DNA from 4 places in the Lysobacter sp. Hz25 genome. Region 4 is predicted to be linked to each of the others. Evidence: riboswitches for the same ligand, from Rfam matches in the RefSeq annotation. Region 4 holds a riboswitch; each other region holds the start of a gene.
The links. A riboswitch is a leader RNA that binds a small molecule or an ion and turns the genes downstream of it on or off. The one in region 4 is predicted to bind cobalamin.
Positions count from the first base shown of each region.

Region 1: another riboswitch for cobalamin. It lies ahead of ACKN61_RS15970 (CoA-acylating methylmalonate-semialdehyde dehydrogenase); the one in region 4 lies ahead of metE (5-methyltetrahydropteroyltriglutamate--homocysteine S-methyltransferase).
Region 2: another riboswitch for cobalamin. It lies ahead of btuB (TonB-dependent vitamin B12 receptor); the one in region 4 lies ahead of metE (5-methyltetrahydropteroyltriglutamate--homocysteine S-methyltransferase).
Region 3: another riboswitch for cobalamin. It lies ahead of btuB (TonB-dependent vitamin B12 receptor); the one in region 4 lies ahead of metE (5-methyltetrahydropteroyltriglutamate--homocysteine S-methyltransferase).

Region 1 covers NZ_CP175666.1:3,889,867-3,893,259, forward strand. Annotated here, with positions in the region: gene ACKN61_RS15965 (hypothetical protein) at 800-1,048, opposite strand; cobalamin riboswitch at 1,597-1,818, shown strand; gene ACKN61_RS15970 (CoA-acylating methylmalonate-semialdehyde dehydrogenase) at 1,956-3,393, shown strand, end outside.
Region 2 covers NZ_CP175666.1:1,398,448-1,401,840, reverse strand. Annotated here, with positions in the region: gene btuB (TonB-dependent vitamin B12 receptor) at 2-1,855, opposite strand; cobalamin riboswitch at 2,009-2,253, opposite strand; gene ACKN61_RS05830 (TonB-dependent receptor plug domain-containing protein) at 2,748-3,393, shown strand, end outside.
Region 3 covers NZ_CP175666.1:4,977,627-4,981,019, reverse strand. Annotated here, with positions in the region: gene btuB (TonB-dependent vitamin B12 receptor) at 1-1,150, opposite strand, end outside; cobalamin riboswitch at 1,271-1,518, opposite strand; gene ACKN61_RS20505 (TfoX/Sxy family protein) at 1,598-2,011, opposite strand; gene ACKN61_RS20500 (GAF domain-containing protein) at 2,008-2,490, opposite strand; gene bioD (dethiobiotin synthase) at 2,561-3,292, shown strand.
Region 4 covers NZ_CP175666.1:4,727,211-4,730,603, reverse strand. Annotated here, with positions in the region: gene metE (5-methyltetrahydropteroyltriglutamate--homocysteine S-methyltransferase) at 1-1,990, opposite strand, end outside; cobalamin riboswitch at 2,195-2,402, opposite strand; gene ACKN61_RS19445 (hypothetical protein) at 2,423-2,593, shown strand; gene ACKN61_RS19440 (hypothetical protein) at 2,827-3,393, shown strand, end outside.

The DNA of each region.
Region 1 (3,393 bases), 840 kb from region 4:
GAGCCGCGACCACGCCGCAACGCTCTTGCCGCGCACTTATCAAGCAAGATCAAGATCAAACGCCAAAAGCTTCCGCCACTAAAGCGGCGGGTTACTTTCTTTTGTCATAAGCAACAAAAGAAAGATAACCAAAGAAAAATGCTTTTCTTTGAGTCAAGGGCCCGCACGAACGATGCCGACGCGGGGCTTTTTCATACGGGACATCCCTGTGCCGATGAAAAACGGCGCGCATCCCTGCGCGCCGCCCTCCGGGTCTCCATCGGTCTCGCCAGTGCATGGCTACGCCAAGCTCTAAATGGCAACGGCAACGACGAATCTCGCTCTAAGGGTAGGAGCGGCGTGAGCCGCGACCACGAACTGTGGATGGCGACGATACTTCGCAGGCAGTGTCAAATACCGGCCTCGGTCGTGGCTTTGGCCTTTGCTGTTGTTGTGCGACGTCTCGCACTAGCGAAGGTAATCGAAGACCCGGAGGGCGGCCTGCATGGATGCAGGCCGTTTTTCATCGGGACAGGGATGTCCCGTATGAAAAATCCCCGCGGAGGCATCGCTCGTGTGGGCCTGTGATTCAAAGCAAAAGCATTTTTCTTTGGTGACTTTCTTTTGTTGCTTTAGACAAAAGAAAGTTACCCGCCGCTTTAGTGGCGGAAGCTTTTGGCGTTTGATCCTGATCTTGGTCTTGCTTGATCGATACGCCGCGAGACCGAAGCAGCGCGGTCGCGGCTCGCGCCGCTCCTACCCTCAGAGCCCCCACCGCGATGCCACGGACACGAACCAACCCGCGCCACCGGCAACCCCCTCAGCGGCGTATCTCGAACCCCGGGTTCTCATTGAGCGAACCGTCCGCCTCCAGCACCGCGTAACGCTCGCCATCGGGATGGAACACCACCGGAATCGGCTCCAGGAACAGCGGCCGCCGAACGAAACGCAGTTCCCAGCGGAAATGCTCCAGGGTCGTCAACGCGTCCAGCTGCTCGCGGGTCAACCCTGCGCGCAAGGCCACGGCACTGGGCTGCTCGGTTCCGTTGCGTCGTTCGCGTTTGGTCATCGGGTGCCGCTCCTTCGAGAATGCCGCGTTGCGCTCACGCCATGATCTTGCAACGGCATGCGAATGTCACCCGCGCGGCCACTGCCCGTGGGATGCTTCAGCGCCGACGCTCGACGACGAACCGATCCACCGCCACCGATGCTCCCCATCGTGGCGATACGCCCATGCCGACCCGGATGCCCCCGTTCACAGCCGTCCCCGCCGCGCCAGTCATTTCGCCCGTATCGTTTCCAGGAATACACGCTGCCCATCACAGTATCGAGCGATGCCACGCGTTTCGCCTGAACCTCGCACACAGGCGAACGCGGCCGACATTGTGGGCGCCGTCGCGACCGACATGCGGCGCACGCGCGCTCCCACGCGGGCAAGTAAACATCGCGCATTGCTCGCCCTGCATTCCATTCGCCGCAGTGCGGTGTGGTGCCGAGTCGTCACACATCCACGCAGCAACAAGATGAATGCGGCGTTCGAATCAATCCGACCACGCCGTCGTGCGAACGAGCGCGCAGCTTTGCGCAGCGCAGCTTGTCCGCTTTCGATCCGGCGCCTACACTCCGCCGGCCACAGGTGTCCTGCCGCCGTACCGGCGAGCAGGGTGAAACGGGAAGCCGGTGCGAGTCGTCAGACTCCATTCCGGCGCTGCCCCCGCAACGGTAGGCGAGAACACCCGACTCAATACCACTGCGATCTCGCGGGAAGGTGTCGGGGTGATGCGGATCGCTCCGCATCGCTCGCAAGCCCGGAGACCGGCCAGTGGCGGGCATCGCATGCGATGTCGTCCTCGGGTGTTGCGGTGGGCAACCGGACGGGCTGGCTCGACGCGATGTCCGTTGCGTGGAACCGACTTGTCTTGCTCCGCAATCCCCGTCACGCGGGTGAGCGACACGGAGCCGAAACAATGAACGATATGAATCGCGTCGCGACCGAAGTCGCGACGGTCAAGCTGCTGATCGACGGCGCATTCGTCGAATCCCGATCCGAACAATGGCGCGATGTCGTCAACCCCGCCACGCAGGCGGTGCTGGCGCGGGTGCCGTTCGCGACCGCGGACGAAGTCGACGCCGCGGTACGTTCGGCGCACCAGGCCTTCAAGAGCTGGCGCAAGACCCCGATCGGCGCGCGCGCGCGCATCTTCCTCAAGTACCAGCAACTGATCCGCGAGCACATGGGCGAGCTCGCCGCGATCCTCACCGCCGAACAAGGCAAGACCCTGGCCGACGCCGAAGGCGACGTATTCCGCGGCCTGGAAGTGGTCGAGCACGCAGCGGCGATCGGCAACCTGCAACTCGGCGAGTTGGCCAACAACGTCGCCGGCGGCGTCGACACCTACACCCTGTTGCAACCGCTCGGCGTCTGCGCCGGCATCACCCCGTTCAACTTCCCGGCGATGATTCCGCTGTGGATGTTCCCGATGGCCATCGCCACCGGCAACACCTTCGTGCTCAAGCCGTCCGAACAGGACCCGCTGGTGACGATGCGCCTGGTCGAGCTGGCGCTGCAGGCTGGCGTGCCCAAGGGCGTGCTCAACGTCGTCCACGGCGGCGAAGACGTGGTCAATGCGATCTGCGACCACCCCGACATCAAGGCGGTGTCCTTCGTCGGCTCGACCAAGGTCGGCACCCATGTCTACCACCGCGCTTCGCTGGCGGGCAAGCGCGTGCAGTGCATGATGGGCGCGAAGAATCACGCGGTGGTGCTGCCCGACGCCAACAAGGAGCAAACCCTCAACGCCCTCGCCGGCGCCGCGTTCGGCGCCGCCGGCCAACGCTGCATGGCCGCCTCCACCGCGGTGCTGGTCGGCGAAGCGCAGGCCTGGATCCCCGAGCTGGTCGCCAAGGCGCGCACGCTCAAGGTCAATGCCGGCACCGAGCCCGGCACCGATGTCGGCCCGGTAATTTCCTGCGCCGCGCGCGAACGCGTCGAAAGCCTGATCGCCTCCGGCGTCGAGCAAGGCGCACGGCTCGAACTCGACGGCCGCAAGCCGTCCGTGCCGGGTTTCGAGCGCGGCAACTTCGTCGGCCCGACCATCTTCTCCGGGGTCGAGCCCGGCATGCGCATCTACGACGAAGAGATCTTCGGCCCGGTACTGATCGTGCTCGCCGCCGCCACCCTGGAAGCCGCAATCGAGCTGATCAACGCCAATCCCAACGGCAACGGCACCGCTCTGTTCACCCAGTCCGGCGCGGCCGCGCGCCGCTTCCAGGAAGACATCGACGTCGGCCAGGTCGGCATCAACGTGCCGATCCCGGTGCCGGTGCCGCTGTTCTCGTTCACCGGCTCGCGCGCCTCCAAGCTCGGCGACCTCGGCCCCTACGGCAAGCAAGTGGTGATGTTCTACACCCAGA
Region 2 (3,393 bases), 2.7 Mb from region 4:
GTCAGCGGGAAGGCCGGTAACGCAAGGTCAACAGATAATTGCGGCCGGGCTGGTTGTAGAAAGCGGCGGTTTCGTAACGGCGATCGAACACGTTGTTCGCCGCCAGCTGCACGCTCCAGGCCTCGTTGAAGGCGTAGCCCAGGCGCAGATCGGTGAGCGCGTAGCCAGCCAGGCGACGCGTATTGGCCAGGTCATCATAGCGATCGCCCGCGGCATAAACGCTGGCGCCGAACGACCATGCGCCGTTGCCGACCGCGATGCGGCGGTCGGCATCGATGCGCGCGCTCTGCCGCGCACGCCGCGGCAGGAATTTGTCGCGGCTGGCGCTGCGGCTGTCGTTGCGCGGGTCCAGCCAGGTCGCGCTGGCGCGCAGGTCCCAATCGGCCAGGCGGGTGTCGAACGCCGCTTCCAGGCCGCGGATGCGCGCGCGGTCGACGTTGCCGGGCAAGCCGATCGAGGAATCGAACGCGATCAAGTCGTCGATGTCGCTCTCGTAAGCATTGAGCGACCACACGTGCTGGCGGCGCTCGCCGTGGGTGCCGCGCAGGCCGATTTCGACGCTGCGCGAGGTTTCCGGCGACAAGCCGGCATTGCCGTAGCCCGGGTAGTACAACTCGTTGAAGGTCGGTGCCTTGAACGCGGTGCCGTAGCTCGCGGTCAAACGCAGCGCCTCGCTGAGGTTCCAACCCCACAGCAGGCTGCCCGTGGTCTCGCCGCCGAACTGGCTGTCGTCGTCGCGGCGCAGGCTGGCCTGCAGCGCATGCGCGCCGAAACTCTGCTGCCACTGGCCGAAGGCACCGCGCAGGATGCGGGCGTCGCGGGCATAGCGGGTATTGCTGTCGATGCGGTCGCGCTGCCAGTCGAACCCGAGCGTGAGCAGGCCGCTGCCGATGCCGATGTCGCCCTGCACCGAGCCGAGCTGGCGCCGGGTCTCGAAGGTGCTGGAGTATTTGCCGTTCTTGTAAGTGTCGCTGAGGTCTTCGCTGCGGCCGGCGCTGGCGCTGAGGCTGACGCGCTCGCTGGGCCGGTAGCGCAGCTTGGCGCCGGCGACCTGCTGCACGCCGTCGGCCTCGTTGTTCTGGCTGCCGTCGTACTCGTTATGGTTTTTGGTGCGGAACAAGCGCGCTTCGGCGTCCCATTGCTCGTTGAAGCGGTAGCCGCCCTGCAGGGTCAGCGAATCGTTGCGATAGCCGTCGCGGTCCGGCGAGTTGGTGAAACAACCCGCGCCGCCCGGCGAGGGCTTGCCGCGGCAGGCGTTGATGCCGTCGGTGTCTTCGTGGGCGGCGTTGATCGAATACCAGCCGCGTTCGCCCTTGCCGGCGACGCCGGCGGTCGCGCGATGGGTGGCGTAGCTGCCGACCGAGGCGCTGAAGCTCGGCACGAACGCGCCCTGCGGCCGCCGGGTGAATATCTGGATGACGCCGCCGATGGCTTCGGAGCCGTACAGGCTGGAGAACGGGCCGCGCACGATCTCGACGCGTTCGATCTGCTCGACCGGAATGTCCTGCAGCGAGGCGCCGCCGCTGGTCGCCGAACCGATCTTGACCCCGTCGATCAGCACCAGCACGTGGTCGGACTCGCTGCCGCGCAGGAACAGCGACGTCGCCTTGCCCGGGCCGCCGTTATTGGCCAAGGAAGCGCCCGGCGTGCCGCGCAACAGTTCCGGCAACGACGACGGCTGCAGGCGTTCGATCTGCGCGCGATCGATCACGGTCACCGCGGCGAGCGTGGCGTCCTGGGTCTGGGCGGTGCGGCTCGCGGTGACCACGATCTGGTCGAGATCGACTGCGGGCGCGGCCAGTGCGGCGGCGGCGAATGCGGAACCGGCGAATACGAAAGCGCAGCGCGCGGGAATGCGCGCAAGGCGCGGAACAGCGGAAAAACGGAACGTCACAGTCGGCTCTCCATGGCCGCGCCTCACCCGCGCGGTCTAGACCAGGTCGTGACAGGGGGATGGCGGAACGGAGAGACGGCGCGCGCGCCGATGCCCCGAGACATGGCCCTCCGCCTGTCGGTTCGCGCTCCGGGCCGGTCTCCGGGCTTGCGAGTGGAGGCGGTCCGAGATCGGACCGGGTCTCCCGTACCGCGCCTTCCCGTGTCGGAACACAGTGGCGTCGTGCGGTGCGTGTACTCGCTTACCGTTGCGGGGGCAGCTCCGGATTGACCGACCTGGCGAACGCCAGAAGCGGGGACCGGATTCCCGTTTCAATCGCCGATTGTGTGTCGGCGATCACCTTGAGCGCGCGCATCTTAGCAGTCGAGCGCGGTCGGGACGCCACGGGAATTCATGCGAGGGCGCTTGAAGTCTCTGGATTGCGGCCAGGGCGCCCCTCGCCGGGCTTAGCCCCCGGATCGTCATCCCCGCGCAGGCGGGGGTGAATGGATGCGCGTGCGAGCCACTGGCTCGCGCATCCATGAACGCCTGGGCGCGCTGCGCGCCTCGCCGGGCCCGCAGAGACTTCAAGCGTTCTCGCACGAAAACCCGGTGGATCCCCGCCTTCGCGGGGATGACGACCCGGGGGGAATGACAGCTTGCTAGAGATGAAGGCTTAACGGGGATGAGGGCCAGAAAGCGCCAAGCGGGCCAGGCGCAGCGGCCATCGGCCCACCCCCAGATTCCGCAAAGAGTGTGCCATTACCACTTTTCTACTACTTGCGTTAGGCAGAATTTGGCCGCTTCATTGACCGGTTGTTACGTTCGTGTTAAATCCGAATGACATCGCTGTCATCCCCATCAAGGAGTCGTCATGCACGTCCGCCGCACCTTCGCCGGTTCACGTCACCCTCTGGCCCTCGGCCTCCTGGTAGCGCTCGCCGCGCCGGTCTACGCGCAGGACGCGCCGCAAAGCGATCCCAAGACCCTGGACCAGGTCATCGTCACCGGCACCCGCGTCAGCGACCGCACCGTCGCAGAGTCCACCGCGCCGATCGACATCATCACCCCGGAGACCCTGGAAGCCACCGGCACCGTCGAGCTGGCCACCGCACTGTCGCGCGCCCTGCCCTCGCTCAACTTCCCGCGCCCGGCCATCACCGACGGCACCGACGCGGTGCGCCCGGCGCAGCTCCGCGGCCTCGCCCCCGACCAGGTGCTGGTGCTGGTCAACGGCAAGCGCCGCCACACCACCGCCCTGATCAACCTCAACGGCAGCCAGGGCCGCGGCTCCTCGCCGGTCGATCTCAACGCGATTCCGATCGCCGCGATCGAACGCGTCGAAGTGCTGCGCGACGGCGCCTCGGCCCAGTACGGCTCCGACGCCATCGCCGGCGTCATCAACGTCGTGCTTAAGGGCAACAAGCCGGGCACCGGCAGCATCGCCGCGCGCTACGGCCAGTACAGCGCCGGCGACGGCAAGCAGTACCAGTTGTCCGGCGACACCGGCATCAAGCTCG
Region 3 (3,393 bases), 250 kb from region 4:
GGCGCAGGCTGGCCTCGAACGACTGCGCGCCGAAGCGGCCCTGGTACTGGACGAAGCCGGCCTTGTTGTCGCGCTCGCTTTCGTCGTACACGGTGTCGCTGTCGACACGGTCGCGCAACCAATCGAAGCCCGCGGTCAGCACGTGGCCTTCGGCCAGGGTGAAGTCGCCCTGCAAGGTCGCACTGTCGCGATCGGTCTTGAAGAACCCCATCGGTACTTCGCCGAGGAAATTATCCGAGCTGTCGACGTTGCGGCCGGCCAGCAACTGTAGGTGGACGGTTTCCGACGGACGCCATTGCAGCTTGCCGCCGATCACCTGCTGCACGGTCTCGGAGCGGTTGACGAAGCTGCCGTCGTAATCGTTTTCGCCTTCGGCGCGCAGCGCCTGGCCTTCGATGCTCCACTGCTCGTTGAACTCGAGGCCGCCGCGCAGCGACAGGGCGTGGTTTTCGTAACCGTCGCGGTCGGGTTCGTCGGTGAAGCAGCCGGCGAACACCGGGAAGCCGGCGCCGCGGCAGGCGTTGATGCCCTCGGTCTTGCGGAAGCTGTAGTCGGCGCCGAACCAGCCGCGCTCGCTGCGGCCGCCGAAGCCGGTGCCGAATTCGAGGCTGTCGTTGCTGCCGCCGCCGATGTGCACGCGCGGCGCGAAGCCCTGCTTCTCGCGGCGGGTGAACACCTGGATCACGCCGCCGATGGCGTCGGCGCCGTACAGGCTCGAACGCGGGCCGCGCACGATCTCGATGCGGTCGATCAGTGCCAGCGGCAGGTCCTGCAGCGCGGCCAGGCCCGAGGTCGGCGAGCCGACGCGGATGCCGTCGACCAGCACCAACACGTGGTCGGACTCGCTGCCGCGCAGGAACAGGGTGGTGAGCTTGCCGGCGCCGCCCTGGTTGGAAATGGTGATGCCGGCGCGGCCGCGCAGCAGGTCGTTGAGGTCGCGCGCCTGGCTGCGCTGGATGGTCTCGCGGTCGAGCACGTCGACCGGGGTCAGGGTGTCGTTGACGCTGACCGCGGTGCGGTTGGCGGTGACCACCACCTCGTCGAGGTCGGTGGCGTCGCCGGCCGGAGCGGCGAGGGCGGCGGTGGGCAGCGCCAGCGCACAGGCGATGGCGAGCGACAGATTCAGGGCGTACGTGTTCGGGGCGGACATGGGTAAAGCTCCAGCGCGCGCACCCGGGGGCGCGCGACGACGACGGCGGAAGACGGTTGCGAGGAGGCAGCGGGCCGTGCAGACAGCCGGATAGCAGCCGCCGCGACGCCCTCCGCATCGCAACCTGTGGCGCCTCAAGGCCGGTCTCCGGACTCGCAAGCGCAGCGCCGACGCGGGGTCGGGCGGCCGATCGCGGCGCCTTCCCGTGCCGAGCACAGTGGCGGTTGCCGCGATCTGTCTTGCTTACCGTTGCGGGGGCAGTGCCGGACTGGCGCCGATCTTCCCGCAGGAGAGGGCGCGTCACCGGCTTCCCGTTTCAACCCGGCGATGGAGAAAGCCGCCGGGTCACCTTGAAGCGGTGCGCAGTCTACGCGAAGCCGGCGCCCGGGGCCAAAGCCGCGGACGGGCGGAGCGGCCGGCCGGAGGGGCGCAGCGGCGCCGACGGGCTCAGTCGCGCCCGTCGTCCTCGTCGTGGCCGCCGGGGCGGTCGTCGTCGTCCAGGCCGGTGCCGTCCAGACCGCCGGCCTCGAACGCGTCGTGGCGTTCTTCGGCGTGCACGGTGGTGTGCACCGGCGCGGCGGCCGGCTTGTTGCGCGGCGGCGGCAGCAGCGCGGTCGCGGCTTCGGCGGCCTGGATCAGCTGTTGCCGGCGCTCGTCGCTGATCTCCTGCCAATGGCAGTCCAGCAGCGCGCCTTCGATCGCGTACAGCAGGTTGAGCGTCGGCTTGAAGCCGGCGCGCTTGACGCGCATGAAGGCCTCGACCGTGCCGATCGCGGAAATGTCCTCGTGCGTGCGCAGGCCGACCTGGCGCAGCCAGGCCGCGCTCTTGGGGCCGATGTTGCGCATCTTCGGCGCGGTCATGCCAGCGCCTCCACGTACACCCGCGCCAGCGCTTCCAGGCCGGCCTGGTCGTCGGCATCGAAGCGGTCCGGGACCGGGCTGTCGAGGTCGAACACGCCGATCAGGGAATCGCCGTGGACCAGCGGCACCACCACTTCCGAACGCGAGGCGGCATCGCAGGCGATGTGGCCGGGGAAGGCGTGCACGTCGGCGACGCGTTGGGTCTGGCGGGTCGAGGCGGCCGCGCCGCACACGCCCTTGTCGAGCGGAATGCGCACGCACGCCGGCAAGCCCTGGAACGGGCCGACCACGAGTTCTTCGCCGTCGTAGAAATAGAAGCCGACCCAGTTGAGTTCCGGCAGGGCATGGCTGACCAACGCCGACAGGTTGGCGGCATTGGCGATACGGTCGCGTTCGCCGTCGAGCAAACCGCGCGCCTGGGCGAGCAGCTGCGCGTATTGCTCGGGCTTGTCGCCCGATAGTGCGGAGGTTTTAAACATCATCGGAGTGTAACAGCGGCATCCGCCGCCACTACCATGGTGGACTCCACGCCCCAGGGAAAAGCGCGAGATGAGTCACACCCAGCCCCCGGTGGAGGCCGGCTCCCGACCAACGGCCGCGCCCGCGGTGTTTCCGCGCGGCGTATTCGTCACCGGCACCGACACCGGCATCGGCAAGTCGGTGGCCAGCGCGAGCTTGTTGCACGCCTTGCGCGCGCGCGGGCTGCGCGCGGTCGGCATGAAGCCGGTGGCGAGCGGTTGCGAACGCACGCCCGAGGGTTGGCGCAACGAGGACGCCTTGCTGTTGCAAGCGGCCAGTGCGCCGAGACCGCACTACGACGACGTCAATCCCTATGCCTTGCCGCAGCCGTTGGCGCCGGAACTCGCCGCCGCGCAGGCCGGCGTCGAGATCGCGCTGGCGACGATCCTCGCCGCGCATGCGCGCTTGGCGGCGCAGTCGGACACGGTGGTGGTCGAAGGCGTCGGCGGTTGGGCCGCGCCGATCAGCGCCACGCTCGACCAGATCGACCTGGTGCGCGCGCTGGACCTGCCGGTGGTGCTGGTGGTCGGCCTGCGCCTGGGCGCGATCAACCACGCGCGTCTGAGCGCGCGCGCGATCCAGGCCGACGGCGCCCGCCTGGTCGGCTGGATCGCCAACGACATCGACCCGCACATGGCGCGCGCCGACGACAACTTCGAGATCCTGCGCCGGCGTCTGCCGGTGCCGTGCTGGGGGCGTCTGCCGTATCTCGCCTCGCCCGATCCGCAGGCCCTGGCCGGGCGCTTGCAGCCGCTGGGCTAGCGCGGCGATCGCTCTGCAGTCCGCCTGCGATCCGTGGCGACGGCGAAGGCCGAATCGCGCGCAACAAAAAACCCGGCAGCCGAAGCTGCCGGGTTTTTCGT
Region 4 (3,393 bases):
AGATCACGTCGGCGTCGAGCGCGGCCACCGCCTCGATGATGTCGTTGAACTCGGCGTAGCACATGTGGGTGTGGATCTGGGTCGCGTCGCCGACGCCGCTGGCGGCGAGGCGGAAGCTTTCCCCGGCCCAGGCCAGGTAGGCCGGCCAGTCGGCGCGGCGCAGCGGCAGGCCTTCGCGCAGGGCCGGTTCGTCGATCTGGACGATGGCGATGCCGGCCGCTTCCAGGTCCAGCACTTCCTGGCGCAGGGCCAGGGCGATCTGGCGGCAGCTGTCGGCGCGCGGTTGGTCGTCGCGGACGAAGGACCACTGCAGGATCGTCACCGGTCCGGTCAGCATGCCTTTGACCGGCCGCTGGGTTTGCGCCTGCGCGTAACGGGTCCAGTCGACGGTCATCGCCTGCGGCCGGACCACGTCGCCGAACAGCACCGGCGGCTTGACGCAACGCGAGCCGTAGCTCTGCACCCAGCCGTGGGCGGTGAAGGCGAAACCGTCGAGCTGCTCGCCGAAGTACTCGACCATGTCGTTGCGTTCGAACTCGCCGTGCACCAGCACGTCGATGCCCAGCGCTTCCTGCTCGCGCAGGCACAGCTTGGTCTCGTTCTCCAGGAAGGTCCGGTAGGCTGCGTCGTCGATCTTGCCGGCCTTGTGCTCGGCGCGCGCGCGTCGCACTTCGGCGGTCTGCGGGAACGAGCCGATGGTGGTGGTCGGGAACAGCGGCAGGCCGAGACGCTGCGCCTGCACCTTCGCGCGTTGCGGGTAGGGCGAGGCGCGCCGGGTCATGGCCGGTTCGACCGCGGCCAAGCGCTTGCGCACCTCGGCATTGCGCAGCAACGGCGAGGCCAGGCGCGCAGCGCGCGCGCTGGCGGCGGTGGCGAGGTCGCGGTTGGCGTCGGCGCTGCCGGTGAGGGCATCGGCGAGCAGGCGCAGTTCCTCGATCTTCTGCCGCGCATAGGCCATCCAGTGACGCAGCGGTGCGGGCAGCTTGCGTTCCAGTTCCAGGTCGGTCGGCACGTGCAACAGCGAGCACGACGGCGCCAGCCATTGCGCGCGATCGCCGGCGCGGCGGGCCAGGCTCAGTGCGGCGTCGAGATCGGCGCGCCAGATGTTGCGGCCGTCGACCACGCCGAGACTGAGCACGCGGTCGTCCGGCAACAGCGGCAGCACGCTTTCCAACTGCTGCGGCGCGCGCACCAGGTCGACGTGCAGGCCTTGCACCGGCAGGCGCGCGGCGAGGGCGGCGTTGTCGCCGAGGCCGCCGAAGTAGGTCGTCAGCAGGCGCTGCGGCGCGTCGGCTTCGGCCAGGGCCGCATAAGCGCGGCGATAGGCGTCGCGGTCGTCGTCGTCGAGGTCGAGCACCAGGGCCGGCTCATCGAGTTGGACCCAGTCGGCACCCGCCGCCTTGAGCTTGCCGAGCAATTCGGCATAGGCCGGCAGCAGGGCATCGAGCAACTCGCGCGGGTCGCCGCCGTCGCTGCGCTTGCCGAGCTTGAGGAAGGACACCGGGCCGAGCAGCACCGGCCGCGCCTGGATGCCGAGCGCGCGCGCCTGGGCCAGTTCGGCCAGGGGCTTGTCGCCGCGCAGCACGAAACGCTGATCGCGTTCGAACTGAGGCACCAGATAGTGGTAGTTAGTGTCGAACCACTTGGTCATCTCCAGCGCGTGCAGGTCGCGACGGCCGTCCTGCAGGCCGCGGGCGAGGGCGAAGTACCCGGTCAGCGGGTTTTCCTCGTAGACCTCGCGGTACGGCGCGGGGATCGCGTCGAACAGAACGGCGGTATCGAGGACGTGGTCGTAAAGGGAGAAATCGTTGCACGGCACGACGTCGGCGCCGGCCTGCCGCGCCAGTTGCCAATGGCGTTCGCGCAGGCCGTGGGCGGTGTCGTGCAGCGCCTGGGCCGGCGTGTCGCCTTTCCAGAACGATTCGAGGGCCAGCTTGAGCTCGCGCCGCGCGCCTATGCGCGGGAAGCCGAGATGGGTGACGCTGATCATGATGATTACCTGCGATGCGTGGGCATGGCGCAGGGCAACGAAGGAGACCACGGCTGCGCCGGCCCGACGCTCGCGCGCCCGGCTTCGCCGCAACCCTTGGTGTCGACCTTCGCCCCCGCGGGCGAACCGGCGCGCACGATGCGGCCCGCGCCGGGACGGGCCCGGACGCAGCGCCGACGCCTTGCGGGCCGGAGTCGGACGGAAGGCGAGCCTTCCGGTCATGGCAGGTCTTCGGGCTTGGGGCATGGAGCACGAGGCGCCTCCTACTGTCCGTCGCTTCCCGGGATCGCTCCCAGTGCCTGACGAAGTTCGTTCCCTATACCGCTGCGGGGCAGCTCCGGAATTGGACGTGGCGTCCGCACCGGATTCCCTCTAACCGCCGCCGGTGCGAACCGGTGGCGATTTGTCACATCGCTTCATCTGCATGAAGCGATGTTCACCATCACGCCGCCAAGCTACGCAACGCGACCGGCGAAGTCAATCGCCGCGATCGCGATGCGTGGACCCGGTTTGCGATTTGTGGCCGCAGCCGGCGACGGCGCCGCGGCCGGGGTTTCCCCGGCTGCCGTTCATGCGCCGCCGACGATGATGTCGGCACGCTGACGGGCGCGAACGCCATGACCTCCTGCCGTTGAGCTTGGTGGGCCCTGGGGCTAACGTTGGTGCTGTGGCGACGATGCGCGGCGCGGGTCCAGGACGGCCCGCGCGATCCCGACTCCGATGGGTGGAACATGCTTTTCAGAAGGACGTTTGCGCTGACCTTGTGCCTGCTCGGACTGGCGGCTTGCGGGAGGGATTCCGCCGCGCCGCCGCCGGCCCGGTCCGAGCCGGTCACCATGGGCAGCCAGAACGAGTCGCCCAAGGTCGCCGCCGCGGACGCGTCGAGCGAGACCGACATCCTGCAAGGCACCTACTGGCCGCCGGCCAAGCTCGACGGCGGCGTGGCCAAGATCAGCTGCGAATACGACTACCCGCGTTTCGGCGACGGAAAACCGCTGACCGCGCTGGACTTCTTCAGCCTGGTCGACGCCTTGTCGCCGTGCCAGGCCAGCGGCGTGGTGCGCCTGCATTACCAGGGCAAGATCGGCGCCGGCTTCACCGCGCTGGTGCAGCGCGTCGCCGCCATGGCCACGCGCATGGAAATCCAGACCCGCATCCTCGACATCGACTCCAGCGGCGGCCACGTCGAGGAAGCGATCCGCGCCGGCGACTCGATCGCCGAGTCGGGCTGGGCGATCTGGGTGCGCGAGGATTCGGTCTGCCACAGCGCCTGTGTGTTGGTGTTGGCCGCCGGCGACACCCGCTCGATCGAAGGCAAGGTCGGCATCCACCGGCTGATGCGCGACCGCTCGACCGCGACCTCGCGCGCCGAACTCAGCCGCGAACTCAAGGCGATCAACCAG